Regions from separate parts of the Lentzea sp. NBC_00516 genome, predicted to be linked through region 2. Evidence: riboswitches for the same ligand, from Rfam matches in the RefSeq annotation. Region 2 holds a riboswitch; each other region holds the start of a gene.
The links. Region 2 has a riboswitch for S-adenosylmethionine ahead of thrC (threonine synthase). Riboswitches for the same ligand answer to the same signal wherever they lie in the genome.
Positions count from the first base shown of each region.

Region 1: linked by a shared signal. The riboswitch ahead of OG205_RS41850 (aminotransferase class V-fold PLP-dependent enzyme) and the one ahead of thrC (threonine synthase) in region 2 are both predicted to bind S-adenosylmethionine.
Region 3: linked by a shared signal. The riboswitch ahead of OG205_RS28710 (methionine ABC transporter ATP-binding protein) and the one ahead of thrC (threonine synthase) in region 2 are both predicted to bind S-adenosylmethionine.

Region 1 covers NZ_CP107840.1:9,001,574-9,011,291, reverse strand. Annotated here, with positions in the region: gene OG205_RS41860 (RluA family pseudouridine synthase) at 1-876, opposite strand, end outside; gene lspA (signal peptidase II) at 978-1,772, opposite strand; gene OG205_RS41850 (aminotransferase class V-fold PLP-dependent enzyme) at 1,796-3,127, opposite strand; SAM riboswitch class IV at 3,165-3,279, opposite strand; gene OG205_RS41845 (potassium/proton antiporter) at 3,353-4,840, opposite strand; gene OG205_RS41840 (M28 family metallopeptidase) at 4,954-5,889, shown strand; gene OG205_RS41835 (TetR/AcrR family transcriptional regulator) at 5,890-6,426, opposite strand; gene OG205_RS41830 (SRPBCC family protein) at 6,486-6,965, shown strand; gene OG205_RS41825 (hypothetical protein) at 6,929-7,816, opposite strand; gene ileS (isoleucine--tRNA ligase) at 7,974-9,718, opposite strand, start outside.
Region 2 covers NZ_CP107840.1:5,368,667-5,378,384, forward strand. Annotated here, with positions in the region: gene OG205_RS23710 (glycoside hydrolase family 3 N-terminal domain-containing protein) at 1-1,055, shown strand, start outside; gene rpsT (30S ribosomal protein S20) at 1,181-1,447, shown strand; gene OG205_RS23720 (hypothetical protein) at 1,548-2,357, shown strand; gene holA (DNA polymerase III subunit delta) at 2,368-3,345, opposite strand; SAM riboswitch class I at 3,424-3,558, shown strand; gene thrC (threonine synthase) at 3,570-4,826, shown strand; gene OG205_RS23735 (hypothetical protein) at 4,908-5,411, shown strand; gene OG205_RS23740 (DNA internalization-related competence protein ComEC/Rec2) at 5,405-8,161, opposite strand; gene OG205_RS23745 (ComEA family DNA-binding protein) at 8,921-9,619, opposite strand; gene OG205_RS23750 (DegV family protein) at 9,707-9,718, opposite strand, start outside.
Region 3 covers NZ_CP107840.1:6,364,832-6,374,549, reverse strand. Annotated here, with positions in the region: gene OG205_RS28720 (transglycosylase family protein) at 1-1,095, shown strand, start outside; gene rsmA (16S rRNA (adenine(1518)-N(6)/adenine(1519)-N(6))-dimethyltransferase RsmA) at 1,829-2,659, shown strand; SAM riboswitch class I at 2,748-2,841, shown strand; gene OG205_RS28710 (methionine ABC transporter ATP-binding protein) at 3,063-4,061, shown strand; gene OG205_RS28705 (methionine ABC transporter permease) at 4,058-4,741, shown strand; gene OG205_RS28700 (MetQ/NlpA family ABC transporter substrate-binding protein) at 4,770-5,567, shown strand; gene OG205_RS28695 (4-(cytidine 5'-diphospho)-2-C-methyl-D-erythritol kinase) at 5,625-6,587, shown strand; gene OG205_RS28690 (ABC-F family ATP-binding cassette domain-containing protein) at 6,652-8,418, shown strand; gene OG205_RS28685 (DivIVA domain-containing protein) at 8,432-9,718, opposite strand, start outside.

The DNA.
Region 1 (9,718 bases), 3.6 Mb from region 2:
TTCGCGCAGCTTTTCCAACGCCGCGGACAGGTCCTCCGGGTACTCGGACGTGAACGAGACCCACTGGCCGTCCGCCGGGTGGTGGAAGCCGAGCTGACGCGCGTGCAGCCACTGCCTCGTGATCCCGAGCCGCTTGGACAGCGTCGGGTCGGCCCCGTAGGTCAGGTCGCCGACGCACGGGTGGTGCAGCGCCGAGAAGTGCACGCGAATCTGGTGCGTGCGCCCGGTTTCCAGGTGCACCTCGACCAGCGAAGCGGCCCGGAACGCTTCCATCACCTCGTAGTGGGTGATGGACGGCTTGCCGTCCTGCATCACGGCGAACTTGTAGTCGTGCTTCGGGTGACGGTCGATCGGCGCGTCGATGGTGCCCTTGATCGGGTCCGGGTGGCCCTGCACAATCGCGTGGTAGACCTTGTCGACGGTCCGCTCTTTGAAGGCGTGCTTCAAAGCGGAGTACGCGGACTCGGACTTCGCGACCACCATCACACCGGTCGTGCCGACGTCGAGCCGGTGCACGACGCCCTGGCGCTCGGCGGCACCGGACGTGGCGACGCGGTGGCCGGAGGCGAGGAGCCCTCCGACGACGGTCGGCCCGGTCCAGCCCGGCGACGGGTGCACGGCGACACCGACGGGCTTGTCGATGACGATGATGTCGTCGTCCTCGTGGATGATGACCATGCCCTCGACGGGGATCGCCTGGACGGTGACCGGCTGCGGTGGCGCGGGCAGCGTGATCTCCAGCGTCGACCCGGCGATGAGCCGGTCGGACTTGCCGACGACCCGGCCGTCGACCAGCACCTCGTCGGAGTCGACGATGGCCGCGACGACGGTGCGGGACAGGCCGAGCAACTTCGCGAGGCCGGCGTCGACGCGCATGCCGTCCAGACCGTCGGGAATCGGCAGCGTTCGGTATCCGCTCACGCGGGGTGCCTCGACCTTCTTCTCCTTGCAGAACCCGCTGAATCTACCAGGAGCAGCTACTTCGACTCCGCCGCACCGTCGGACTCCGCGGTGGGCGTGGGCTCCACGACGAGCGCGGGCTCGTCCTTGTGGACGGTCCCGTCGTAGTCGTGCCGCAGCAGCGCCAGCACGATGATCGTGGCGCCACCGCCGACGATCGCCATGTCGGCGACGTTGAACACGGGCCACACCCGGCCGTACGGGTCGAACAGCGACAGGAAGTCCACGACGTGGCCGCGCATCGGGCCCGGCTCGCGGAACAGGCGGTCGGCGAGGTTGCCGACGGCGCCGCCCAGCACCAGGCCGAGGCCGACGGCCCAGCCCTGCGAACGGAGGTTGCGCGCGATCCAGAGGATGAACCCGGCGACGCCCAGCGCGATCAGCGCGAGGATCCACGTCTGCCCCTCGGCCAGTCCGAACGCGGCTCCGGGGTTGCGGACGAACGTCAGGTAGAGCACGCCGCCGAAGAGCTTGATCGGGTCGGCGCCCTCGAGGAACGCCACGGACACGACCTTGGTGAGCACGTCCAGGGCCAGCACGCCGCCGGCCAGGAGCGCGAGGATCTTCGTCCGCGGCTCCGGCAACGAGCCGGAGATCGAACCGGAGATCGAGAACTCGTCGTCGTCCTCCTCCGCCTTCGCGGGGGACTCCGCCGGTTCCTCCTCGGTCCTGCCCGCGGCCGGTTCCTCGACCACGATCGCGGGCGTCGCGGCCGTCTCAGGCTCGCTGACCTGCGCTTCCACCGGCTTGTCAGCGACCTTCCCGGCAGCCTTCTCGGCAGCTTTCTCCGCGGCCTTGGCCTCGTCACTCACCAGGTCATTGTCCACTACAGGGACTACGCGAGGAACGGCGGCAGGGTTCGGTTGTCGTCCTGGGGAACCCAGCGGCCGTCGCGCTGCGCGTAGGTCCACTTCGGACCCTCGGTGACGAGAGTGCGCAGCGCCGCGACCAAACGGTCCACGTGCTCGGGCGTCGTGCCGAGGCCGATCGACGCGCGCACGGCGCGTTCCTCGTGCGCTCCGACCTGCTTGACCAGACGCCCCACGATCACGTGCGCGCAGAACGCTCCGTCACGCACACCGATGCCGTACTCGGCGGACAGCGCCGCCGCGAGGAAGCCCGCGTCGAAGCCGGAGATGGTGAAGCTCACGACGCCCACCTTGTCGGCGTCGGTCAGGATCGCGAGCTCGCGCAGGCCGGGGATCGAGCGCAGGCCGTTCTGCAGGCGCGTCAGCAGTTCCTGCTCGTGCGCGACGGTCTGCTCCCAGTGCCGCGACAGGATCTCGCAGGCCGCGGCCAGGGCGTGCACACCGACGACGTTCGGGCTGCCGGCCTCGTGCCGCTCGGGCACCGCGGACCAGGCCACGCCGAGGCGGTCGCCGTGGTCGGTCACCTTCGAGGTCGCACCCCCGCCGACCAGGTACGGCTGGGCCTGCTGCAACCAGTCCGCGCGACCGACCAGCACACCCGCGCCGAACGGCGCGTAGATCTTGTGGCCGGAGAACGCGATGTAGTCGACGCCCAGCTCACGGGCGTTGATCGGGCGGTGCGGGGCGAGCTGGGCCGCGTCGAGCGCGATCCGCGCGCCGTGCCGGCGGGCGACCTTCGCGAGCTCCGCGACCGGCCACAGCTCCCCCGTGACGTTGGACGCCCCGGTGACGATCACGAGCCGAGGGCCGACCGGGGCGGCGGCCAACGCCCGGTCCAGTGCGACCACAGCAGCACCGGACGAAGACGGAGCGGGAACACGCTGAACGTTCGGCCCACGCCACGGCAGCAGTGCCGCGTGGTGCTCGCTGTCGAACAGGACGACGGCGGTGTTCTTGGGAACGCTGCGCGCCAACAGGTTCAGCGAATCGGTGGTGTTGCGGGTGAAGACGACGGCGTCGGAGGAGTGCGCCCCGACGAACCGGCGGATGCGGTCGCGGGCCTGCTCGTAGACGCGGGTCGAGACCTGCGAGGCGAACCCGGCGCCGCGGTGCACGCTGGCGTACCAGGGCAGCAGCTCGTCGACGGCGTCGCGCACTTCCTGCAGACAGGGCGCCGAGGCCGCGTGGTCGAGGTTGGCGTAGGTGACGCGCTCTCCGGTGACGAGCGGAACCCGCAGGTCAGCGCCGACGACAGCCGGAACGGCGGTGGTGGTTCCAGGGGTGATCGCGAGCGTCATCGAGCTGCCTCCGAGGCCAGGGGCCCCGTTGTGCGAAGGCCCGCGCTTGACCGGCGCCCCACGCGCCGGACCAGGTCCTCACCAAGGGCACCCCACCGCGGTTGGAGGGTTGCCGGCCAGCAAGCTTGGGCTTGACGCTGGCTCTCATGACCTGTCAACGACGTTAGCGGAGGCCGACGCGCTCGTCGACACCTGATTCAGATGCTGGGAAGCGTCGGTGACCGACTAATCGCCGGTCTCGCCCTTCCACCGTGCGTAGCGACCGGCGCGGTCGACGGCACGTACGCGCCGCTCAGCGGCATCGCGCGCTTCCTCGGTGGTGACGATGAGCAACTGGTCGTCCGTCTGCAGCCGGGTCGTCGGTTGTGGCGTGAAACTCTTTCCCGAGCGCACCACGAGGCTGACTGTGGCGCCGACGGGCAACCGCAGTTCGGTCATGTAGACGCCGTGCAGCTTCGACCCGCGCTGGATGTGCACCTGCAGCAGTTCGGCGCCCAGCTCGTCGAGCGGCGAGGAGTCGACCTGCACCTCCTGCGCCTCCCCCGTCTTCACCAGCCCGAGGCGCCGGGCGAGGAACGGCAGCGTCGTGCCCTGCACCACCGTCAGCACGATGACCAGCACGAACACCACGTCGACCAGTTCGCGCGCGCCCTCGACCCCCTGGATCAACGGGATCAGCGCGAACACGATCGGCACCGCGCCGCGCAGCCCCGACCAGGACAGGAAGGCCTGTTCCCGCCACGGCACCTTGAACGGCAGCGAGGCGAGGAACACCGACAGCGGCCGGCCCACGAACGTCAGCACCACGCCCGCGACCAGGGCGGGGAACAGCACGTCGAGCAGCCGCGACGGCGAGGCGTAGAGGCCGAGCAGCACGAAGAGCCCGATCTGGGCGAGCCAGCCGAGGCCTTCGGCGAACGAGAGGGTGTCGGCGCGGTGCGGCAGGCGGGCGTTGCCCAGGACCAGCGCGGCGACGTAGGTGGCGAGGAATCCGGAGGCGTGCGCGAGGTCGCCGGCCGTGTAGGCCATCACGCACACCGCCACTGTGGCGAGCGGGTACAGACCGGTGGAGGGCAGTGCCGCGCGTCTGAGCCCGGCTCCGCCGAGATAGCCGAGGGCGACGCCGATGAGCGCGCCCACGCCCAGTTCGTAGATCACCAGCAGCGGCGCGGTCCACGAGATCGCGTCCGACGAGGCCAGCAGCACGACGGCGATGTAGACGGGCGCGTCGTTGAGGCCGGACTCCAGTTCGAGCGCACCGGTGAGCCGCGGCCCCACGCCTAACGAGCGCAGGACGCTGAACACGGCGGCCGCGTCGGTGGACGACAGCACCGCGCCCCACAGCAACGCCATCCGCCAGTCGAGTCCGAGCAGGTAGTGCAGTGCCGTCCCGGTCACCGCCACGCTGACCACAACGGCCACTGTGGACAGTGCGACGCCCAGCCACAGCGAGGACTTCACCGCGTTCCAGCGGGTCGTGATGCCACCCTCGGTCAGGATCAGCACGAGCGCCGCGATGCCGAGGGACTGCGTCAGGTCGGCGTCGTCGAACTTGATGCCGAACGCGGCCTCGCCGAGCAGCACGCCGATGCCGAGGTACAGCAGGAGTGAGGGCAGCCCAAGCCGAGTCGACACCCGCACCGCGATCACGGAGATCAGCAGTACGGCCGCGCCGATGCCCAGAACGACCGTGACGTCACCCACCTGGACCATTCTGGTTGATCACCACCGATTCCGACGAATCCGACGATCGCCTCTACCGGGCTCATGCGCGGTGGAGCATGTTGATCTGTGGCTCAATCCCTAACCCTGCACGGAGTTGAACCATGAGGATCCTGATCGCGCTGGCGGCCGCCTTGATGGTGACCGGAGCAACAACAGCGCAAGCGGCCGCCCCTGCGGCTCTGGCGGCACCGAACATCAGCGTCGCGAACGTCCAAGCACACCTGAACCAGTTCCAGTCGATCGCGAACGCCAACGGCGGCAACCGCGCTCACGGACGACCGGGGTACCTGGCCTCGATCAACTGGGTCAAGAGCAAGCTCGACGCGGCCGGCTACACGACGCGCGTGCAGTCGTTCACCTACGGCGGCGCCACCGGCTACAACCTGATCGCGGACTACCCCGGCGGCGACGCGAACAACGTCGTCATGCTGGGTGGTCACCTCGACAGCGTCACGGCGGGCCCCGGCATCAACGACAACGGCACGGGTTCCGCGTCGATCCTGGAGGTCGCCCTCCAGGTGAAGGCAACCGGCTTCCAGCCGACCAAGCACCTGCGGTTCGGCTGGTGGGGCGCGGAGGAACTCGGGCTGCGCGGCTCGACGGCCTACGTGAACTCCCTGTCCACCACCGAGAAGTCGAGGATCAAGGCGTACCTGAACTTCGACATGACCGGCTCGCCGAACCCCGGCTACTTTGTCTACAACGGCGCCGACGGCCAGCCCACCGGTTCGGTGGCGCTGCAGCAGCGGCTGCAGGCGGGCTTCAACACGATCGGCGTCCAGACCGAGCTGACCAACGTCGGCGGCCGCTCCGACCACGCGGCGTTCGCACGGGCGAACATCCCGACCGGCGGCACCTTCACCGGCGCCGAGCAGACGAAGACCTCGGCGCAGGCGGCGAAGTGGGGTGGCACGGCCGGTCAAGCCTTCGACCGTTGCTACCACCGCTCCTGCGACACCACGTCGAACGTCAACGCCACGGCTCTCGACCGCAACGCGGACGTGATCGCCTACGCGTTGTGGAACACGGCGGCCTGATCATTTCGCGGTGAGCACCTGCACGGCCTCGTCGAGCACCGGTTCGACGAGGCCGGGCAGGGTCGCCCACATCTGCGCCTGGCCGAGGTAGAGGCTGAACGCGATGAGCGCGCGCTTCTTCGCGTGCTCGTGGTCGAACCCGAGCTGCTCGAACAGCTCGGTCAGGTAGCTCAAGCGTTTCTCCGTGACGCGCCGCAGGACCGGCGCGATCACCTCGTTCTCGGCGCCCGCCTGCAACGCCATCTCCACCGAGCCCTTGCGGCCGCGGTCGAGCACCGTGCCGAACAACGTCCTGAGCTTGTCCCGCGGTGACTTCTCCGCCTCGACCAGCTCGATGACCTTCTCGGTGTGCTCCCGCTCCCACCGCTCGACCGTCGCCTTCAGCAACGCCTCGCGGTTCGGGAAGTGGTGGTAGACGCTGCCTTTCGTGGCCCCGGCCTGTGCGGCCAGCGGTTCGATCGCCACCGCGGTGAGCCCGCCGTCGGCCAGCGCTCTCAGCGCTATCTCAGTCCAGTCATCGCGATTCCGCCGCACCACGCTTCCATACGCTACCGTACGTTTCAGGAACATACGGCAGCGTATGGAAGGGGATCCTCATGATCAGGAACGTCCACACCCGCGACCTCGGCGTGCCCGCGGGCCCGTTCGTCGACCGCATCCAGGAACTCTGGCCACCCGCGTGGGGCAAGCAGGAGTTCGACCGCCCGCTGGGGGTCGGCGCGGACGGCGGCCACGGCCCGATCCGCTACCGCTGCACCTCGTTCACACCCGGCGAGTCGATCACCTTCGCGTTCCGCGACGGCCACGGCACGCACACCCTGTCGGCGTCCGGCACCGTCGTGCGGCACGACCTGGTGGGCGACTTCCCGCTGGTCGCGCGGATCCGCTGGACGCTGGTGGTCCGCTGGCTGCACGACGCGTGCCTGGAGGACCTGTTCGACAACTTCGAACGCGCGGCGGGACGCGAGCCCGCCGCACCGGCCAGGTGGTCGCCCTGGGTCCGGCTGGTGCGGCGGGTGGTCGAATCGCAGATGAACCGTCAGGCGCAGCGCAGCTTCACGGGACCCGCGAAGTAGAGCCCGCCGAACACGTCGCCGTTCTCGGCGAGCACGTCCGGGAACACGTCGTGGGGCAACGGGTCGACCCTGCCGTCCGCACGCTGCACCGCGGCCCCCGACTCCCAGCGCGACATCTCGTCACCAGCGTCGTTGGCGGCCAGGACAGCGCCGCCGGGCAGCGTGCGGACGATCTCGCCCCGCAGGTTCCACTCCACCGAGATTCCCCGGTAGTCACCCTCCACCGCCGACGCCCCGTAGACGCGACCGTCCCGAATCAAACTCGGGAACACCTGGTAGTGCCCCTCCAGCGGCTGGAGTTCGACGCGCTCGCCCTGCCGATTCCACACGTAGTACCGCTGCGGCCCGTCTCCGCCGACGCCACCGACGACGTTGCCCGCGTCGTCGATTCCCTCAGTCCACCACGACCGCCCGTCGTCGGTGCCTTCGAGCAACCGCGGCAAGGCCACCCCGGCCGGCCACACCGCCAACGCTCCACCGGACTTGCCGACCACCTCACCGTCGGCGTTGATCGAGTGCACCGTCGACGACCTGCCGGGCAACTCGCCAAGCTTCTCCTCGCCACGCCACCGCCCGTCCTCACCGGCGCTGAGCAGCACACCGTTCCGGTTGATGTCGACGGAAGACCGCTGTACCGGGAACGTCACCGTCTCCGGCACCTCCTGATGCCAGACCACGACCGACTGGCCCCAGGTCGTCGAGGCCAGCCAGTCGCCGGCGCCGGCGAGAGTGCCGATCGAGGACTGACCTGCTGGAATCGGCAGATCAGTCCTGATCCACTCGCATCCCGTCTCCGCTTGTGCGGCGGTGGGTGCGACCAGCACACCCGTGATCAACACAGCGGCGCCCACCGTCAGGCGCCATCCCCCAGCAACCACGTGCCACCCCATCTCGGAGAGATCGACCGATCACCTGGAGGTGTCCGCTTCGGCGCAGGTGTTGCATCCAAAAGAAAAACGGCGTGTGCGGTGGACGAACCCACCGCACACGCCGTCAGCAGCGCCGTACTTACGCCTTCGCGACAGCGACCTTCACCTTCAGGCCGTCGCCGACCGTGCCCTCAGAAGAGCCCTCACCGAACACCACCGACGTCGTCAGCGTCTCGGCCTGCACGAACGACAGATGCGGCTCCACGGCGGAACGCACCGCGTCCGGAAGCTCCAGCGTCAGCGTGATCCGGTCGGACACGTCGAGCTGAGCGTCCTTGCGCGCCTGCTGCACCACGCGCACCAGGTCACGCGCGACGCCCTCGGCCTCCAGCTCCGGCGACAGCACCGTGTCGAGCACGACGACACCGGCACCGCCCGGCAGAGCGGCCGTGGCGGCGGGATCCGTTGCCACCAGGCGCTGTTCGTACTCGCCCTCGAACAGCTCGACACCGGCGGCGACGATCTTTCCGTCCACTTCGGACCAGTCACCGGCCTTGACGGCCTTGATGACCTTCTGCACGTTCGGCCCGAGCCGAGGACCGGCGGCACGCGCGTTGACGACCAGCTGGAACTGCCCGTGGGCGTCGACGTCCGTGGACAGCGACACCTCCTTGACGTTGACCTCGTCGCGCACGATCTCGGCGAAGTCCTCCAGCGAGCCCGCCACCGGCGACGCGACCGTCAGGCGCGCCAGCGGAAGCCGCACGCGCAGCTTGTTCGCCTTGCGCAGCGACAACGCCGTCGAGCAGACGTCACGCACCTCGTCCATCGCCGCCACCAGCGCGTCGTCCGCGGGCAGGTCCGACACCGACGGGAAGTCCGTCAGGTGCACCGAACGGCCACCGGTCAGCCCGCGCCACACGACCTCGGTCGTGTACGGCAGCAACGGCGCCGTCACGCGCGTGACGACCTCCAGCACGGTGTGCAGGGTGTCGATCGCGTCCTGGTCACCGTCCCAGAACCGCTGCCGCGACCGCCGCACGTACCAGTTCGTCAGCACCTCCAGGTACTCGCGCACCAGCTGGCACGCACCGGAGATGTCGTAGACGTCCATCGCCGCCTGGACGTCGCGCACCAGGTCGTGCGTCTTCGCCAGCGCGTACCGGTCGAGCACGTTCTTCGAGTCGACGCGCCACGTGCCCTCCTTCCCGGAAGCGTTGGAGTACAACGCGAGGAAGTACCAGGAGTTCCACAGCGGCAGCACCGCCTGGCGCACCGCGTCCCTGATGCCGCGCTCGGTCACCACGAGGTCGCCACCGCGCAGGATCGGCGACGCCATGAGGAACCAGCGCATGGCGTCCGAGCCGTCGCGGTCGAAGACCTCGTTGACGCTCGGGTAGTTCTTCAGCGACTTGGACATCTTCTGGCCGTCGTCACCGAGCACGATGCCGTGCGCCACGCAGTCGCGGAACGCGGGCCGGTCGAACAACGCCGTCGCGAGCACGTGCATGGTGTAGAACCAGCCACGCGTCTGCCCGTTGTACTCGACGATGAAGTTGCCCGGGTAGTGGTTCTCGAACCACGTCGCGTTCTCGAACGGGTAGTGCACCTGCGCGAACGACATCGAGCCCGACTCGAACCAGCAGTCGAGCACGTCCGGGATGCGCCGCATGACGGACCGACCGCTCGGGTCGTCCGGGTTCGGCCGCGTCAGGTCGTCGATGAACGGCCGGTGCAGGTTGTCCGGACGCACGCCGAAGTCGCGCTCCAGCTCGTCCAGCGACCCGTACACGTCCGTGCGGGGGAACTCGGGGTTGTCCGAGGTCCACACGGGCAGCGGCGAGCCCCAGTACCGGTTGCGCGAGATGTTCCAGTCGCGCGCGT
Region 2 (9,718 bases):
CGGCGAAGGCCGACGGCAACGTGGTGAACGTGGATCGCTCGCTGGCTCGCCAGGCGGCCGCCGAGGGCACCGTGCTGCTGAAGAACGACGGTGTGCTGCCTCTTTCGTCGTCTGCCAAGAAGATCGTCGTGACCGGTGAGACCGCGGACGACGTGCGCCGCCAGCTCGGTGGCTGGACCGTCGAGTGGCAGGGCGTGCCGGACGACTCGCCGTTGCCGCCGACCGCGACCGTGCTGGCCGGTGTGCGCGAGGCCGTTCCTGGTGCGTCCGTCGTGCACGCTCCGACTCAGGCCGCGGCGGTGGCTGAGGCGGACGGCGCGGACGCGGTGGTCGTCGTGCTGGGTGAGAAGCCCGGTGCGGAGGGTCCCGCCGACACGGAGAACCCGGTGCTGACGCCCGAGCAGCAAGCGTGGGTGGACGCGGCGCAGGCGACCGGCAAGCCGGTGGTCGTGGTGCTGCTGACCGCGCGTCCGCAGGTGCTCGGTGCGGCGGCGGACGCGAACGCGCTGGTCGCGGGCTGGTTGCCCGGTAGCGAGGGTGGCCGTGCGATCGCCGACGTGCTGTTCGGCGCGGTGAACCCGAGTGGCAAGCTGCCGGTGTCGTGGCCGAAGGCGCTGGGCGACCCGACGCTGACCTACGACCAGTTGCCCGGCGCGAACACCTCGGCGGGCGCGAAGTACGACCCGCTCTACGCGTTCGGGCACGGGCTGTCGTACACGTCTTTCACGACCTCGGGGACCTCGGTGTCCGTTGATCGTCACAACGGCGTGGTGAAGTTCACGGTGGCGAACACCGGTGGGCGTGCGGGCACCACTGTGGTGCCCGTCTACGTGCGTCAGCCGGCCTCCCCCGTGCTCACGCCGGACGCCCGGCTGGTGGGCTTCACGCGCGTGGAACTCGCCGCGGGACAGTCGAAGCAGGTAGAGGTGTCGTTCAAGCTCTCGCAGCTGGCCCTGACCGTCGGCGACGTGGACGGCGACGGACGGCGTGAGGTCGCCCGCGGCGGCTACGAGGCCGTGGTGGGTGCCGAGAAGGCCACCTTCACGGTGCGCTGAGCTGGCCTGATATCCTTCGTCGTCGTGAACGCGCGGCTCTCCGCCGTGGAGGAGACCTGGCCCTTGTGGCCGGTGCCGACGTAGCGCGTCACGAACTCCGGTTTCGACAAGAAGGGTGATGTCGCATGGCGAACATCAAGTCCCAGCTCAAGCGGATCAAGACCAACGAGAAGGCTCGCCTTCGCAACAAGTCGGTCAAGTCGTCCCTGAAGACGGCTGTCCGCAAGTTCCGCGAGGCTGCCGAGGCCGGTGACAAGGCGAAGGCCCTGGAGATGCTGCAGGACGCGTCCCGCAAGCTCGACAAGGCCGCCAGCAAGGGCGTCATCCACGCCAACCAGGCCGCCAACAAGAAGTCGGCGATGGCACTGCGCGCGAACTCCCTCGAGGGCTGATCTCGCTCGTAGCTCGCATCGAGCTTCTGCAAAGGGCTCCACTTCCTCGCGGAGGTGGAGCCCTTTCGCGTGTTGTCTCGGGCACGGTAGGCGTAGCTCCATGGAATCGCTTCCGCGCATCGACTTCGTCGAGCTCCACGATCTCGACGGCACGCCGGCCGTGTTGCGCACGCTGCACACGGAGTCCATCACGACCATCTACCGGCTCACGGATGCCGCACGCGAGTACGCACGCCCGTTGGCACTGGCTCTGTGGTCGGGCGCGGACCACCGGATCGTCGACCTCTGCGCCGGTTCGGGCGGGCCGGTGCCACTGATCCAGCGCCGGCTGCACGCCTCGGGTGTCCACACCCAGGTCACGCTGACGGACCTGGTGCCGAACGTGCCCGCTTTCGAACGCGTCGCCGCGGGAAACCGGCGTCGGCTGCCGGACCCGTGCTGCTCGGTCGATCACGTGCCGTCGCCGGTCGACGCCACGGACTGCCTGTTGGAAGGGACGCGGACGATCTACGGCGCCTTCCACCACTTCCCGCCCGCGCTGGCCACGCGCATGTTGCAGAACGCCGTCGACACACAGCAGCCGATGGTCGTCGTGGACACCAAGCGTTCTTGGCTCTACGTGCTGGTCTTCCCGTTCTTCCTGACGCTGGCCGTGCTGCTGGCGGCGCCGTTCCAGCGCAATCCCCTGCCGCACTACCTGCTGCGGCTGGTGCTGACCTACGTCGTTCCGGTGCTGCCGTTCATGATGTTCTGGGACAGCGTCGTGTCGTTCCTGCGCATGTACGGGCGCGCGGAACTGCGGCGGATGGTCGACGGCCTCGACGGCACCGAGTCGTTCGCGTGGACGATCGGCGTCGAACCCGGCTTCACGGGAGCCCAGTACCTGATCGGGATACCGCGCTCGCCGTGATCTCGCGGCGTCAGCGGCGGCTGTGCGCGGACACGATCCGGAGCACGGCACGTTCCAGCGCGTAGCCGGCGTCGGCCGCCACGCCCTTCACGTCGGCGTTGAGCCCCGCGACCACCTGCATCGCGTCGGCGAGCCCCGCCTGGTCCCAGCCGCGCGACTGGGCCTGCGCCTTCTTGATCTTCCACGGCGGCATGCCGAGTGGCCCGGCCAGGCTGAACGGGTCGGCGCGCCCCACGGCGGACACCCGTGCGACCGTGCGCACCGCGTCCGCCAGCGCGTCCGCGACCAGCACGTGCGGCACACCGAGCTGCATGGCCCAGCGCAACGCCTCCATGGCGCCCGCCCGATCACCGACGACGGCCTTCTCCGCGACGGCGAACCCCGTCACCTCGGCCTTGCCCTGGTGGTAGCGGCGGATCTCCTCGACCGTCACCTTGCCGTCGGTGTCGGAGACGAGCTGCGACGAGGCCGCGGCGAGTTCGCGGAGGTTCGTGCCCACGGCGTCGATGAGCGTGGCGACGGCCTCCGGGTCGATCTTGCCGCCCGCCCGCCGCACCTCGTTGCGCACGAACGCCTCGCGTTCAGCGGACTTGGTGACCTTGGCGCACTCCGTGACCGCGGCACCGGCCTTCTTCAGCTGTCCGGGGAGGTCCTTGGCCGCCTTGCTGCGACCACCGCCCGTGTGCACGACGACGAGCGTGACCCCGTCCGCGGGCGCCTTGACGTAGGAGAGCACCGTGTCGGCGACCTCCTTGCTGATGTCCTGCCCGTTCTGCAGGACGATCACGCGACCCTCCGCGAACAGCGACGGGCTCACCAGTTCGGCCAGCTCCGGAGCCGTGAGATCAGTCACCTGGACGCGGGTCAGGTCGGCGGTCGAATCGACCTCGCGGGCAGCCTCGAGAGCCGCTCGAACAGCACGTTCGACCAGCAACTCCTCCTCGCCGATGACGAGGTGCAGTGACTCCGGTGCGCTCACGCTCCGCATCTTCCCACGTCCCGAATCGTGGACGTTGGTGGCTGACCACCGGACAGGTGCCGTACGTTGGTAGCCACAACTGAACACCGCTCATCCAGAGGGGCAGAGGGAACGGCCCGACGAAGCCCCGGCAACCGGCGTCACCGCTATGCGCAGAACTGCGCGTAGAAGACGATCACGGTGCCAATTCCGACCCGTTCGATTTCGCGGGAAAGATGAGGAGATACCTCGCGATGACTGCTGTCTCTGTGCCTACGAGCACCAAGTTCGACCTCGGACCCGCCCGCGCGCTGCTGTGCCGTGAGTGTGGAAACGAAACCCCTCTCGCTCCTGAGTACGCCTGTCTCGAGTGTTTCGGGCCGCTGGAAGTGGCCTACGACTTCGGGAAGATCCGGCGCGAGGACATCGAGGCCGGCCCCAGGTCGATCTGGCGCTACCGCGGCCTTCTCCCTGTTCCGTCCACTGTGGAACAGCACCCGAACACCGATCCCGGTGGCACCCGCCTGGTCGAGGCGCACAACCTCGCCAAGGCCCTGGGCGTCCGCAAGATCTGGGTGAAGGACGACACCGGCAACCCCACCCACTCGTTCAAGGACCGAGTCGTCGGCGTAGCGCTCGCCGCCGCCCGTGAACTCGGCTTCAAGGTGCTGGCCTGCCCGTCCACCGGCAACCTGGCGAACGCCGTCGCCGCTGCCGCCGCCCGCGCGGGCTGGAAGTCGGTCGTTCTCGTCCCCTCCAATCTCGAGCGCGCCAAGATCCTCATGAGCGCGGTGTACGACGGCGCCCTGATCGCCGTCGACGGCAACTACGACGACGTGAACCGCCTCGCCCAGGAACTCGCCGCGGAGAACGAGGACTGGGCGTTCGTGAACGTCAACGTCCGCCCGTACTACGCGGAAGGCTCGAAGACGCTCGGCTACGAGGTCGCCGAACAGCTCGGCTGGCGCCTGCCCGACCAGATCGTCGTGCCGATCGCGTCCGGCTCGCAGCTCACCAAGGTGGACAAGGCGTTCCGCGAACTCGGCCAGCTCGACCTGGTGGAAGCCACGCCGTACAAGGTGTTCGGCGCGCAGGCCACCGGCTGCTCCCCGATCTCGGCCGCCTTCAAGGCGGGCCACGACGTCATCCGCCCGGTCCGCCCGGACACGATCGCCCGCTCACTGGCGATCGGCGCCCCGGCCGACGGCCCGTACGTGCTCGACGCCGTGCGCCGCACCAACGGCGCCATCGACGACGTCACCGACGAAGAGGTCGTCGAGGGCATCAAGCTGCTCGCCCGCACCGAAGGCATCTTCGCCGAGACCGCCGGCGGCGTGACCGTCGCGACGGCGAAGAAGCTGTTCGAGTCGGGCCAGCTCGACCCGGACGCCGAGACCGTGCTGCTGATCACCGGCGACGGCCTCAAGACCCTCGACGCGCTCGGCGACACGATCGGCCCGCGCGCGACGGTCCCGGCGTCCGCCGAGGCCGTCATCAAGGCACTGGGTTAATCACCTCCTTCCGGTTCGGGGACGCACCCGCGTCCCCGAACCGCGTTGTGCCTGATCATCAACTCCTGCCATGCTCCGGGCGTGGACCTGTGCCCGAGCTGTTCCGCGCCGCTGACCGGCCGGACCGTCCGCCAAGCCTCGCCTGAGGACCCGCTTCGCGCGCGCCGCAAGGACATTCGTGAGCTTCGGCGATGCGGACACTGCGGTCACGTCGCCTGGCGACACGAAGGCGGCACGGGTCCGTGGTCCGATGGCGGATCGCTTCCCGAGCACGACTACCTGTTCGCGACGCTACGACCACTGCCCGAACCGTGGGCGACGATCACGCACAAGGACACCAGAGCCGCTCTGGAAGCCCAGTTGCGCACCGAGGTCGCGAACGGACACCCGTTGTTCGGCAAGACGATCATCGCGATCGCTCGCTGCGATGCCTGCGACGAGGTGGTGTTCAGCGTCGAAGAAGACCCCGTGTGGTTCGCTCAGGTCCACCTCACGTGGCGATCGGCTCCCGACCGCCCTCCGTGGCCCGACAGCAGACGCCTTTCCCTGCCACTGGCCGACAGTCTCCTCGACCACCATCACTGAACACGGTGGCTCACAAGGTGATCGCGTCCGTCCTGAGCCAACCCGTGCGCGGGAAGCGCTGCAGGCCGTCCACGACGTGCGGGCCGACCGGTTCCACGTTCGCGCGCCACGCCACGATCCGTTGCGGCCACGGGGCTTCCGCCTTGAGCGCGTTGTAGTGGTAGTCGTGCCACACGTCCGGCTCGATCCGCAGGCCGTCGTCGAACACGTGCTGCGCGGTGAGGTCGTACGCCTCCTCCGGAGTCGCGGCCTTCGTCGGCGGCAGCACGTGCGTGGTCGTCGCCCGGTACGTGACGGCGCGTGTGCCGTCTTCTAGCGTTTCGCAGATGTAGTAACCGAAATCGGGTTTGAGCTCGTCGTGCGGCCACGGCGTCGCCGTGTAGTTCGTCTGCCACAACGCCCATGCGAGTCCTGGCGTGCCGCCGGGAATCGGGTAACGCGCGTTGAACAACCTGACCCAGACCATCTCTTCTCCTTCGTACGATTCGGTTTCCCGGCAACACCGCCAGGTCTCCGTCCTTGTCCGTGCGCAACACCAGCGCGCCTCCCGTCCGCAACACGTCGAGGACGTGCGGACTCGGGTGCCCGTACCTGTTGCCCGTGCCGACGCTCACCAGCGCCACCCGCGGCCGCACCGCCTTGAGGAACGCGGGCAGCGAGTACCGCGACCCGTGGTGCGGCACCTTGAGCACCTCGGCATTGAGGTCCCGCTCCCCCAGCAACGCCGCCTGGCCGGCCAGTTCGACGTCGCCGGTGAGCAACACCCGGCCCGCCCTCGTGTGCGCCTTGAGCACGAGCGAGTAGTCGTTCACCGTCGTGTTCTCGTCCTGGGCGACCGGCGGCCGCCTCGGTCCCAGCACCTCCAACTCCAGTCCTGGCAAGGTGAACCGCTCGCCCGCCTTCGGCTCCACCACCCGCACGTTCCGGGCGCGGGCTCGTTGGCCGACCTCCCTCCACGCCCACGCGGGCTCCTTGAGCGGCCCGACCGCGACCGCCCCCACCGCACGCCCGGTGAGCACGGCGTCGAGACCGCCGATGTGGTCCGCGTGCAGGTGCGTCAGCACCACCAGCGGAATCTTCTTTATTCCCAACGTCTTCAGGCACCGGTCCACCGCGCCGGGGTCGGGCCCGGTGTCGACGAGAACTGCCGTGTCCGCGGTGTCGGTGGCCAGGACCAGCGCATCGCCCTGGCCCACGTCGCAGCTGACGACCTTCCACCCGTCGGGCGGCCAGACCGGCGCCACGACTCTCATGGGCACCAGCACCACGAACCCGCCGACGAGCACAGCGACGATCAACGTTCGCGTCTTCTTGAACCGCAGCAACAACACGACCGCCACGGTGACGGCGGCCAGCGCGATCGCCCCGGCCCAGCCCGCGGGCCAGCCGACCGCCGCACCGGGCACGGAGGCCGCCTGCCGGCCGACCTGGATCAGCCAGGTCACCGCGGGCCCGGCAACGCGGGTGATGGCCTCGGCCGCCCAGGGCGAGAGTGGTGCGACGGCCGCCGCCAGCACACCCAGCACCGTCGCCGGCGCGACCACCGGCCCGGCGACCAGGTTGGCCAGCACCGACACCAGGCTCACCTGCCCGGACAGCCCCGCCACGAGCGGAGCCGTGGCGAGGCTCGCGGCCATCGGCACGACAATCGCCTCGGCCAGCCCGTTCGGTACGCCACGCCGTTTGAGCGCACGCGCCCACCTCGGCGCGACGAGCACCAACGCCGCCGTAGCCACCACGGACAACGCGAACCCCGGATCACCACCCAGCGCCGGATCGTGCAGCACCAGGACGAGCACCGCCGTCGCGAGGCTCGGCACCGCGGACCGTTGCCGCCCCAGCACCAACCCCACCAACGCGACGGCACCCATGACCGCGGCCCGAAGAACGCTCGGCTCCGGCCCGGCCAGGACGACGAACCCGACCAGCGCCGCCAGAGCGGCCAAGGCCGCCGGCCGCGGACCGAGCCGCCTCGTCAGGAGGTAGACCGCACCGCACACGATCGCTAGATTCGCCCCGCTCACGGCGAGCAGGTGGGAGAGGCCTGCCGTGCGGAACTCCTCCACGATGCGCGGCACCATCTGCTCGGTGTCGCCCACCACCAGCGCCGGCAGGAGACCGGCCTCCTCGTCGTCCAGCACCGTGCTGGCTTGCCGCAGGCCGCCACGGAGTTCGTCGGCCCAGGCCTGCCAGACCGGCGGCGGTTGCGGATCACCCGGCGGACCTCGTACGCGCAGCAGTGCCGACGCCAGGTCGCCGCCCCTGGGTGGGGCGAGCGTGCCTTTGACCGTGACCTTCTGGCCTGGCAACAGATCCCGCCACTTGTCCGCAGGAGCCAGCAGCACGAGCTGGGCGCCGTTCGCGGTCGCTCTGATCACGACGTTCTCCACGCCTGCCTGGGTTCCGCCGAAGCCCGCTGCTCGGATTCCCTTCGGTCTGGTGGTGAGCTCGACGGTGAGGGTGGTCGTGCGGCCCTCGTTGGCGGCCAGGCGGAGCGGGTGGGACTCGGCTCGCAGGACGTGGCCTCCTACCCAGGCCGCCGCCAGCGGACCGGAGATCAGGAGGGCTATCGCGCAGGTCCTGGTCCACCACGCTCTTCGCCAAGCGATCAGGCCTACGGCTCCTGCTGCCAGGCCGGCGATCGCCGCTGCCTGCCAGCTCACGAAGAGGCCGGCCACCGCGGTGGTCCAGACTGCGGCGGCCGCTGGGACCAGGCGGTAGTCGTGGGTTATCGGATGTTTGCGAGACATCGGCGCCTCCCCTGGTCGGTGGGAGGTCTCGGGTCAGGGGTGGGGCTGCCCTGGCGGGGTTGGGGCAACTTCGGAGGGCGCGGCCGTGAGTGGCGTGGGAGAGCTTGCGGCTGGATCTGGGGGCGGCGGGCAGTGGGGTGGTGCCAGGCGGTGTCGATGCGGGTGTGGCGGGTGATGCGGACCGAGGGCATGGCTGACTCCGATCGGTGAGGTGACGGCGCGGGTGACGTGCGGCTGCTGCTCGGGGATGAGTGCGAACCGGCGGCCGATCCGGGTCTGGAATCACGGCTCGGCGGGGCACGCCCCGCTGGTTTTCGTTGGGATTGCGGCAAGTTCCGGAGCCACGGCACGGTGCAGCGGAGAAACGGGCTGCGGTTGGAGAGAAAGCGATCGGACGGCGGGGAGCGGGAAAGCGGTTGATTCCGTTGTGCCGGCAGCAGATTCAGGGTTGAACGGTTGCCGCGCACATGCGGCAAGGTCGCCGATGGGGAACCGCCGGGCTTGGGAGCGGAGCGGGTGGTGCCGGGCGCGGTGGTGCGGGTGGGGGCGGCGAGAAGGCTTCGGCCAGCAGGTGACGGAGGGCTGTCGTCAGCGGGCGGGATCGGCGGCGAGGTGGGGTTGGGGAGCGGTGGACCGGGAAGGCGATGGCCAGCCGGCGGACGGGGTGGTAGTGGTCAGCTGGGACGAGCGATGGGCTGGTCAGGTGGCGGTACTGGGCCCTGATGCGGTGGTAGAGGGCCAGGACTTGGACGGCGAGGCTCATGTGTGGACCAGATCGGCCAGCTTGGCCAGCTTCGAATCGCCGATGCCCTCCACGTCGCGAAGCTGGTCGACCGAGGCGAAGGGGCCTTTGCGGGCGCGGTGGTCGACGATGCGCTGAGCCGTCACTGGGCCCACGCCGGGCAGGGCGTCCAGTTCGGTCGCCGTGGCGGAGTTCAGGTTCAGCTTCGGCTGGGACGCACCGGCCTGGGCCGCGCCGCCTTGGGGCGGGGGTGGGACGCCCACCGCTATCTGCTCGCCGTCGGTGAGTTTTCGGGCCAGGTTCAGGTTGTGGAGATCGGTGCCCGGTTTCATGCCTCCTGCCAGGCGGATGGCGTCGGCCACCCGTGCGCCTGACGGTGCGGTGATCAGGCCTGGCGTGGCCACCTCGCCGATCACGTTCACGACCAGTTCGGGGGCCGGGGCCGAGGTGCTCACCAGTGCCAGGTCCGGGGCGGGTTCGGCGGCGGGGCTCTGCCACCAGCTGCCCAGGCCTATCACCGTGCACGCCACGGCCACGCCCAAGGCCAGCAGGCCTCGGCGTGGGAGGCGCGGCAGGGAGAGGCGGCGGCGAGGCGGGCCGTGTTCGTCCGAGTCCTCTGATCGTGCGTAGACCAGGGTCGGGTCGGCTCTCACCTTGTCGGCCAGGGCGGCCAGGCGTTCGGTCGGGAGGGTGTCCTGGTGGGAGCGGGGGAACATGCGAGCGACGTTACGGAGCGGGGTGGGCGGGGAGGTGGGGTTGGCTCCGGGGCTGTGGATTACTCGCGGGTTGTGGACAGGTCGCGATCACTCGGGCCG
Region 3 (9,718 bases), 1.0 Mb from region 2:
ACGTGGAAGCGCCGCTTCCTCAAGGGCACGGTCGCCGCGGTCCTGGTGTCGATCTCCGGTGGCGGCGTGACCGCGATGGCGATGGACAAGTCGCTGACCGTCGAGGTCGACGGCGCGATGCAGACCGTCCACTCCTACGAGGGCACGGTCGGCGAGGTCCTGGCGGAGGAAGGCATCGTCGTCGGTGAGCACGACGCCCTGTCGCCCTCGCTGAACACCCCGGTCTCCGACGGCGGCAAGATCAGCCTCGACCGCGGCCGCCTGATCAAGATGAGCGTCGACGGCCAGGCCCGCGAGGACTGGGTCCGCTCGGTCACCGTCGAGGAGGCCGCCAAGCAGTTCGGTGTGCCGCTCGAGGGCGCCTGGATGTCCATGCCCGGCTCGCACGACGTGCCGCTGGAAGGCATGAGCGTCGAGGTCAAGACCCGCAAGAACATCAAGCTCTTCGACGGCGCGAACCCGGTCCGCGAGGTCCAGACGACCGCGCTGACCGTCGACGAGCTGCTCAAGGCCGAGAACCTCTCCCTCGGCCCCGAGGACGCCGTCGCGTCCGGCATGGACGTGAAGCTCGCGACCGGCGCCGAGGTCTACATCTCGCGCACCGGCGTCACGGTCATCAACGTGAACGAGCCCGTCGCGCCTCCGGTCGAGAAGACCAACGACCCGAACATGACCGCGGGCCAGCAGACCGTCACCGACCCCGGCACGCCGGGCGAGCAGACGTCGACGTACCGCGTCACGGTGAAGAACGGCAAGGAGATCAGCCGCGAGAAGATCGGCGGCAAGGTCACCAAGGAGCCGAAGCCGAAGAAGATCACGGTCGGCACCAAGCCGCTGCCCGACGGCGCTGTCTGGGACAGCCTCGCCAAGTGCGAAGCCGGCGGCAACTGGGCCATCAACACCGGCAACGGCTACTACGGCGGCCTCCAGTTCTCGGCCAGCACCTGGGCCTCGAACGGCGGCACCGTCTACGCGCAGCTTCCGCACCAGGCGACCCGCGAGCAGCAGATCGCCATCGCGACCAAGCTTCGCGACCGCTCCGGCGGCACGTACGGCGCGTGGCCGGGCTGCCGCGCAAAGCTCGGCCTGCCGTAAACACGCACAACCCTCTCCGTCCCCCTGACTTAGGCCGCCCTGGTTCGCCACGGGCGGTCTTCGTCGTTTCCGGGGGCCGGCTCACGGTCAGGTTGGGCACGCCGAGCGAGGCGGGGTGGAGCGGGGCAGGCAACGGCGGTCGAGGTGCGGATGCGGCTCGAGCAGGTCGACGGCGAGGCCGAGCACCCCTGCCGCCAGCCGCAATGGCGAAGCCGAGGCGTCCCTCCGCGCACAACGGGCAATGGCGAAGCCAAGCCCCCTGCTGCCAGCGGCAAGGGCGAAGCCGAGGCGTGTGAACCAGGACCTGCTGGTGAAGCGGTGGTGAGCCACGCACTCGGCGATTGGGGCTTTACCTTGAGTGGGCGGGATGCTCCCCTCATGGGCACGGCCGGGCGCTTTTCAGCCCGGCCTTTTCCGGCCGTCAAGCATCCCGCCAGAGGCTCAAGGTCAAGCCCCAATCGCTATCGTCGCGAAGCGGCGATGACCGGCACCGGCTCGGTACTGCCCGCCCGGCCACCCTCGCAAGGTGGCCGTCCGCCCGGCAGGTGACCGCCCCGCTGGAACGCGACAAGCCAACGCAAGCCGACCCGCACGGCACCCCACCCACCCGCAAGGTGACCACCTGCCCGACGGACGATCGGCTCCGCCGGAACGCGACATGCCAACACAGGCTCGCGCCCACGGTCCCAGCCCATCCCTCCACCGGCGAGCCTGCGAGAATGCACCGGTGAGCCTGCTGGGACCTGCCGAAGTTCGTCGTCTGGCTGAAGAGCTGGGCATCCGCCCGACCAAGAAGCTCGGCCAGAACTTCGTGCACGACCCGAACACGGTCCGCAAGATCGTCGCCGCCGCCGGGTTGACCGAGGACGACGTGGTCCTTGAGGTCGGCCCCGGCCTGGGCTCCCTGACGCTCGCCCTGCTGCCCGCCGCCAAGCAGGTCGTCGCGGTCGAGATCGACCCGCCACTGGCGCAGCGGCTGCCTCAGACGGTCTCCGAGATGGACCCGGACAACGCGGGAAAGCTGCACGTCGTCCTCAAGGACGCCATGAAAGTCACCCAAGAAGACCTGCCGGTCCTACCGACCGCGATCGTCGCGAACCTCCCGTACAACGTCGCGGTCCCGGTGGTGCTCCACCTCCTGGCCGAACTCCCGAGCCTCCAAAAGGGCCTCGTCATGGTCCAGGCCGAGGTGGCCGACCGGATGGCCGCTAAGCCCGGCAACAAGATCTACGGCGTCCCGAGTGTGAAGCTCGCCTGGTACGCGCAGTCCAAGAAGGCCGGTTCCATCGGCAAGAACGTCTTCTGGCCGGCGCCCAACGTCGACTCGGGCCTGGTGTGGTTCCAGCGTCACGAAAAGCCGTTGTCCACAGTGGATCGGAAGAAGCTCTTCTCGATCGTGGACGCTGCTTTCGCGCAGCGCCGCAAGACGCTGCGAGCCGCCCTCAAGGGCTGGGCCGGCAACCCGGGAAACATTGACGAACTGCTCGCCGAAGCGGGTGTGGATCCCCAGCAGCGGGGCGAGCAGCTGAGCGTGATCGACTTCATCCGGATCGCCGAGGTCTAGGCCGGGGATCCTTCGGCCAACAGTGTGATCTGTCGAACGAATCGGAATCTGGCTTGCGCAACCGAACGTCCGTCCGGTTGACTGCTACTTGCCATCCGGAGCGACTGAGAGACCTGGCTCTACGACGTCGCAGCAACCACCCGCTGGATGCGGGCAGGTGCTAACGCCAGGACCGATGGAGGAGCACCATGGGTACCGTGCGAATGCTGACGCGCCGTCGAGTCATCGACCAGTGCCGTCGCTCGTCTTCTGCATGTCGTCGCCACCTCGTCTAAGGCGCCTTTTCAGAGTCCTTTGACGCGCACTCAGTCATCGAGTGGCGCACACACCTGAGCAGAAACTTCGACCGCGCACGTCCGTCTCAATCGGACAGTGTGCCGTCGCGCGCAGCCGTGGAGCAGACGTGATCACTGTCGAAAACCTCACCAAGTCCTTCCAGGGCGTCAGTGCCCTCAACGGCGTGACCCTCGACGTCGAGGCCGGAACCGTGCTCGGCGTCGTCGGTCCGAGTGGCGCCGGCAAGTCGACGCTCGCCCGGTGCGTCGCGCTGCTGGAGCGTCCCGACTCGGGTGCGATCCGCGTCGACGGCACCGACATCACCAGCCTCGACGGGTCGGCCCTGCGTGCCGCCCGCCGCCAGATCGGCGTTGTGCCGCAAGGGGATTCGCTTCTCCGTCAGCGCACGGCAGCCGGCAACATCGCACTGCCGCTGGAGTCCGCGGGCATCCCCGGACCGCAGCGCCGCACCCGTGTGGGCGAGCTGCTGGACCTCGTCGGACTGACCGACAAGGCCGCCTCCTACCCCGACCAGCTGTCCGGCGGGCAGCGTCAGCGCATCGCCGTGGCACGCGCCCTCGCCGCCAACCCGTCCGTGCTGCTCGCCGACGAGCCGACCAGCGCTCTGGACCCGGAGACCACCGGTTCCGTGCTGACCGTGCTCGACCGTGCGCGCGCCGAGCTGGGTGTGACCGTTCTCGTCGTCACGCACGACATGGGCGTGGTCCGCAAGATCTGCGATGACGTCGCTGTGCTGGAGCAGGGCCGCGTCGTCGAGCACGGCAAGGTTCTGGACCTGGTCAACGACGTCGCGAGCCGCACGAGCAGTGCGCTGCTGCCCGCCGTCGACCTGAACCCGATCAACGAGAGCAGCTACGACCGCGTCGCGGACGTCGTGCTCGTCGGGTTCGCCGCGGTCGGCGCGTTGCTGCCCGAGGCCGCGCACCGGTTCGGCGTCGAGCTGAACATCGTCGGCGGCGGCCTGACGCGTCTGGGCGAGACCCCGGTCGCGCGCTTCCGGCTCGGCCTGAACGGCGAGCGCTCGGACTCCGCTCTGGAGTGGATCGGCGAGGCCGGCGGCTCGGTGCAGAGGTCCCTGAAGGGTCCCCAGGGAGTAGCTGCGTGAGGACTGCAACACCCTGGTCCGATGTTCTGAGCTTTCTTCTCGAAGCCACCGGCGAGACGCTGTACATGGTCGGCGTCTCCACCGTCATCGCCACCGTTTTCGGAGTTCCCGTAGGTGTCTGGCTGCAGCTCACCGCCAAGGGCGGGTTGCGGCCGAGCACCGCGGTGCACAGGATCCTGAGCTTCGTCACCGACCTGGGCCGCTCGATGCCGTTCATCGTGCTGCTCGTCGCGCTCACGTCGGTCACCCGCCTCATCGTCGGCGGCTCCATCGGCAGCACGGCGGTCATCGTGCCGCTGGCCGTGGGAGCGATCCCATTCGTGGGGCGGCTCGTGCAGAACATCCTGTCCGAGGTGCACGTCACCGTGGTCGAGGCCGCGATCACCACCGGCGCCTCGACGTTGAGGATCGTGCGCAGCGTGCTGATCCGCGAGTCGCTGCCCGCGCTGATCAACGCCATCGGCGTCACCGTGATCGCCCTGATCGGGTACTCGGCGATGGCCGGCGTGATCGGTGGCGGCGGCCTCGGCGACCTGGCGATCCGCGAGGGCTACCAGCGCTTCAACGACCGGATCCTGTGGAGCACCGTGGCGTGGCTCGCCGTGCTCACCACCGTGATCCAACTCGGTTTCACCCGTGCCGCCCGTGCGTCCGACCGGCGCCGGCACGCCTCCGTCTGACCCGTAGCAATTTCTCAAAAGGAACGTCATGCGTATTCGTGCTGCCCTGATCGCAGTCGCTTTGACCGGTTTGACTGCTCTGTCCGCTTGCTCGTCGGGTGCCAGTGCGTCCGACACGCTGAAGGTCGGTGTCTCGCCGGTCCCGCACGCCCAGATCCTCAAGTACGTGGCCGACAACCTCGCCGCGTCGAAGGGTCTCAAGATCGAGGTCGTCGAGTTCACCGACTACGTGCAGCCGAACACGGCGCTGGTCGACGGGTCGCTCGACGCCAATTACTTCCAGACCGTCCCGTACCTGGAGACGTTCACGAAGGAGAGCGGCGCCAAGGTCGAGTGGGTCCAGCCGGTCCACGTCGAACCGCTCGGCCTGTACTCGAAGAAGGTCAAGAAGCTCGACGAGCTCGCGAACGGCGCCAAGATCGCGGTGGCCAACGACGCCACCAACGAGGCTCGCGGCCTGAAGCTGCTGGAGGCCAACGGCCTGATCAAGCTCAAGGCCGTGGACCAGCCGACCGTGCGCGACCTCGCGGAGAACCCCAAGAACCTGCAGTTCGTGCCTCTGGAGGCCGCTCAGCTGCCGCGTTCGCTGGAGGACACCGACGCGTCCGTGATCAACGGCAACTACGCCATCGACGCCGGCCTCAAGCCCGCCACCGACTCGCTCGCGCTGGAGAAGGCCGAGGGCAACCCGAACGCGAACGGCCTGGTCACGCGCACCGAGCTCAAGGACGACAAGCGCGTCAAGGACCTGGCGGAGCTCCTCGGATCGCAGCAGGTCAAGGACTACATCAAGCAGACCTTCAACGGTTCGGTCATCCCGGTCTGACGGTGACAGTGACCGGGGGAGGAGTCCGGGACACCAGAACGCCCGTACGCTGACATGGTGCTCGCAGTCGTTCCACCCCCGGTCACAGTTCGCGTCCCGGCCAAGGTCAACCTGCACCTGGCCGTAGGAGACGTGCGCCCGGACGGCTACCACGACCTGGTGACGATCTTCCAGGCGCTGTCGCTGGTCGACGAGGTCACGGTCGCGGTCGCCGACGAGCCAGGAGTCGAGGTGTACGGCGAGGGCGCCGACCAGGTGCCCACCGGAGCCTCGAACCTCGCCTGGCGCGCGGTCCAGCTGCTGGCCACCCACGTCGGCAAGGACCCGGACGACCCCAAGGTCCGCGTCGTCATCCGCAAGGCCATCCCGGTCGCGGGCGGCATGGCGGGCGGCAGCGCGGACGCGGCGGCGGCGCTGGTCGGCCTGTCGTCGTTGTGGCGCCTGGACATCAGCCGCGACGACCTGGCCGAACTGGCAGGGAAGCTCGGCGCGGACGTTCCTTTCGCTCTGTACGGCTCCACTGCTCTGGGCACCGGCCGCGGCGAGCGGATCGTGCCCGTGCTGGGCCGCCACCAGTTCCACTGGGTGCTGGCGTTCGACCGCCGCGGACTGTCCACTCCGGACGTGTTCGACGAGCTGGACCGCCTGCGCACCGAGGGAGACCCGCCGCGCGTCGGCGCGGTCGAAGCAGTGCTGGAGGGCCTGTCCTCCGGCGACCCCCGTCAGCTCGCTCTGCTGCTGGGCAACGACCTCCAGGCCGCGGCCGTCTCGTTGCGCCCGAACCTGCGCCGCACTCTGCGCGCGGGCGTCGACGCGGGCGCGCTGGCCGGCATCGTGTCCGGATCCGGCCCCACGACGGCGTTCCTGTGCGAGGACGGCGACACGGCGGTCCGGGTGGCCGCTGAACTCGCCGGTGCCGGTGTCTGCCGGACGGTGCGGGTGGCGCACGGGCCGGTGCCCGGAGCGCGTGTGATCGCGACTGAAGAGCCCAAGCCCACACCCCCCGAGGTGCACGCGTAGCCGAGGGCTTCGGTCCTGCTGGGTAGCCTGCACCGGGCAGTTTCTTACTAGTCGTGAGGTTTTGATGGCCAACCTGGTCAACCTGGAGTCCGTGTCGAAGTCGTTCGGCGTCCGGCCGCTGCTCGACGGCGTGTCGCTCGGCGTCAACGAGGGCGACCGCATCGGTGTCGTCGGCCTGAACGGCGGTGGCAAGACGACGCTGCTCGAGGTGCTGGCCGGAGTGGAGCCCGCCGACGACGGCCGGGTGTCGCGGTCGCGTGATCTGCGGATGGCCGTCGTGACGCAGCGGACCGAACTGCCGCACGGCTCGACGGTGCGCAACGCGGTGATCGACCCGCTCGGGTTCGACGCCGAGCACGAATGGGCGGCCGACGCCCGCGTTCGGTCCATTTTGGACGGACTCGGGATCACGGCGCTGGGCCTGGACTCCGTGGTCTCCACGATGTCCGGTGGCGAGCGGCGCCGGGTCGTGCTCGCGGCCGCGCTGATCCAGGACCTAGAGCTCCTCGTGCTCGACGAGCCGACGAACCACCTCGACGTCGAGGGCGTGCGGTGGCTCGCGGAGCACCTGCTGGCCCGCAAGTGCGCGCTCGTCGTCGTCACCCACGACCGGTGGTTCCTCGACATCGTCTGCAACCGCACGTGGGAAGTGGTGCTGGGCAAGGTCGAGCAGTACGAGGGCGGCTACGCCGACTGGATCTACGCCCGCGCCGAGCGGACCCGGCTCGCGGGCGTGCTGGAGGAGAAGCGGCAGAACCTGGCGCGCAAGGAGCTCGCCTGGTTGCGCCGCGGCGCGCCCGCGCGGACCTCGAAGCCGCGCTACCGGATCGAGGCCGCCGAGGCACTGATCGCGGACGTGCCGCCGTTGCGGGACAACGTCGAGCTGCTCGCGTTCGCCAAGAAGCGCCTGGGGCGCACGGTGATCGAGCTCGAGGACGTGACACTGTCCATTCCGGACAGGTACCTGGTGCGCGACCTGACGTGGCGCATCGGCCCCGGCGAGCGGATCGGTCTCGTCGGCGTCAACGGCTCCGGCAAGACGACGTTGCTGAAGCTGCTGGCCGGGGAACGGGAAACCGAGACGGGCAAGCGGATCCAGGGCCAGACGGTCAAGATCGCGCACCTCTCGCAGGAGCTGCTCGACCTGAACGGGTCGATGCGCGTGCTGGAGGCGATCGAGGAGGTCGCGCGGCGCGTCGTGCTCGGCAAGTACGAGATGTCGGCCTCGCAGCTGGGCGAGCGGTTCGGTTTCTCGGCGCAGAAGCAGTGGACGCCGGTCTCGGACCTGTCCGGTGGCGAGCGGCGGCGGCTGCAGCTGTGCCGGTTGCTGATGGCGGAGCCGAACGTGCTGCTGCTCGACGAACCGACGAACGACCTGGACATCGACACGTTGCAGCAGCTGGAAGACCTGCTCGACTCGTGGGCAGGCACGCTCGTCGTGATCTCGCACGACCGGTACCTGGTCGAGCGCGTGTGCGACAAGGTCGTGGCGCTGTTCGGTGACGGCGGGCTGACCGATCTGCCCGGCGGCATCGAGGAGTACCTCAAGCGCCGCGACTCGATGCGAGACAGGGAGGCTGCCGCTCCGGCCGCCGGCAAGGCGCCGTCCAACGCCGCCGATCAGCGCGCCGCCCGCAAGGAGCTGGCCCGGCTGGAACGCCGTCTCGAGGTGCTGCACAAGAAGGAAGCGGAGCTGCACACCGCGCTCGCCGACGCCGCGACCGATTCCGGCCGGTTGCTGAAGCTCGACGCCGAACTCCGCGCCGTGCTGGCGGAGGAGTCCGACGTGGAGGCTCAGTGGATGGAGGCGGCCGAGGTCGTCGAGGGCTGATCCCTGCCCTGGACTACTTGCCCTTGCGGCGGAGTTCGGCGGCGAGCTGGGGCAGCAGCTCGTCGATGAACGACGTGTCGTAGCCCTGCCCGGAGAGCAACGCGTAGCTGAAGCGCGCCTTCATGACCTCTTCCGAGCTCGCGCCGAGCATGCCGTCGAGCGCGACGCCGATCTCCTCCAGCATCCGGTCGACCTGCGCGGTGCGGTACCCGCGCTGGCCGGCCGCGGCCTGCGGGATCCGCAGCTGCCGCAGGTCCTTCCACGACTTGACCTGCGGCATGCTGCGCACCGGTCCGGAGAGCTGCTGCTCGATCTGGCCGAGGAACCCGTCCACCTCGGTCTCGTCGTAACCGCGCCTGCCGATCAGCGGGCGGGAGAACCGGACGTCGCGGACGTCCTTGCCGGTCAGGTTGTCCTGGCCGAGCAGCGTCGCCTCGATGCGGTCGAGGAACGCGTCCACCTGGGACTCCTGGTAGCCGCGGCGGCCACGGGGAGGACGGTGGAACGCGATGTTGCGGATGTCCGCCGCCGTGAGCTTCGGCGAGTCGATGGACTGCGGCATCGCGGCCTGCTGAACGGGCTGCAGCGGGGCCGGCGGCTGCGGGCGGCGCTGCTGTGGCTGGGGACGCGGCTCGGGCCGCGGGCGAGGATCTGGCTGCGGACGGCGCTGCTGCGGCCGCTGCTGTTGCTGCGGGAGCTGCGTCGTCGGCGGGGCCGCCATGAGCGGCGGTGCGGTCTCGAACATCAGCACCACGAGGTCGAGGAACGTGTCGACGTCCTCCTCGTCGTAGCCGAACGTGCCCGGTGCGGTCTCGCCGAACACGGCGTCCTGCACCTGCTGGCCGGTCAGGTTGTCCCTGCCACGCAGAGTGCCTTCGATGCGGTCGAGGAACGCGTCGATCTGGCCCTCGTGGTAGCCGCGGGTCCCCGGTCTGGGCTTGTGGAAGCGCACGGCGGCGACGTCGTCGGGGGACAGTCGCACCGCGGGTCTCATCGCCTGCGACGTGGCGTGCGCGCCCTGGGCCGGTGCGGAGGCCTGCTGGCGTTGCGGAGTGGACCGCAACGTGTCCGCGACGAGTTCCATGAAGACGTTGACCTCGTTCACGTCGTAGCCCGGATCACGGGTCGCGGTGCTGAACTTGATGTTGAGCACGTCTTCACGCGTGAGGATGTCCTTGCTCTTCATGGTGCTCTCGACACGGTCGAGAAACGCGTCCACCTCAGCCGCGTCGTACCCGCGCTGACCACGCGGGGGACGGTGGAACGCGACCAGGGCCACGTCCTGCGCGGAGAGCAGAGG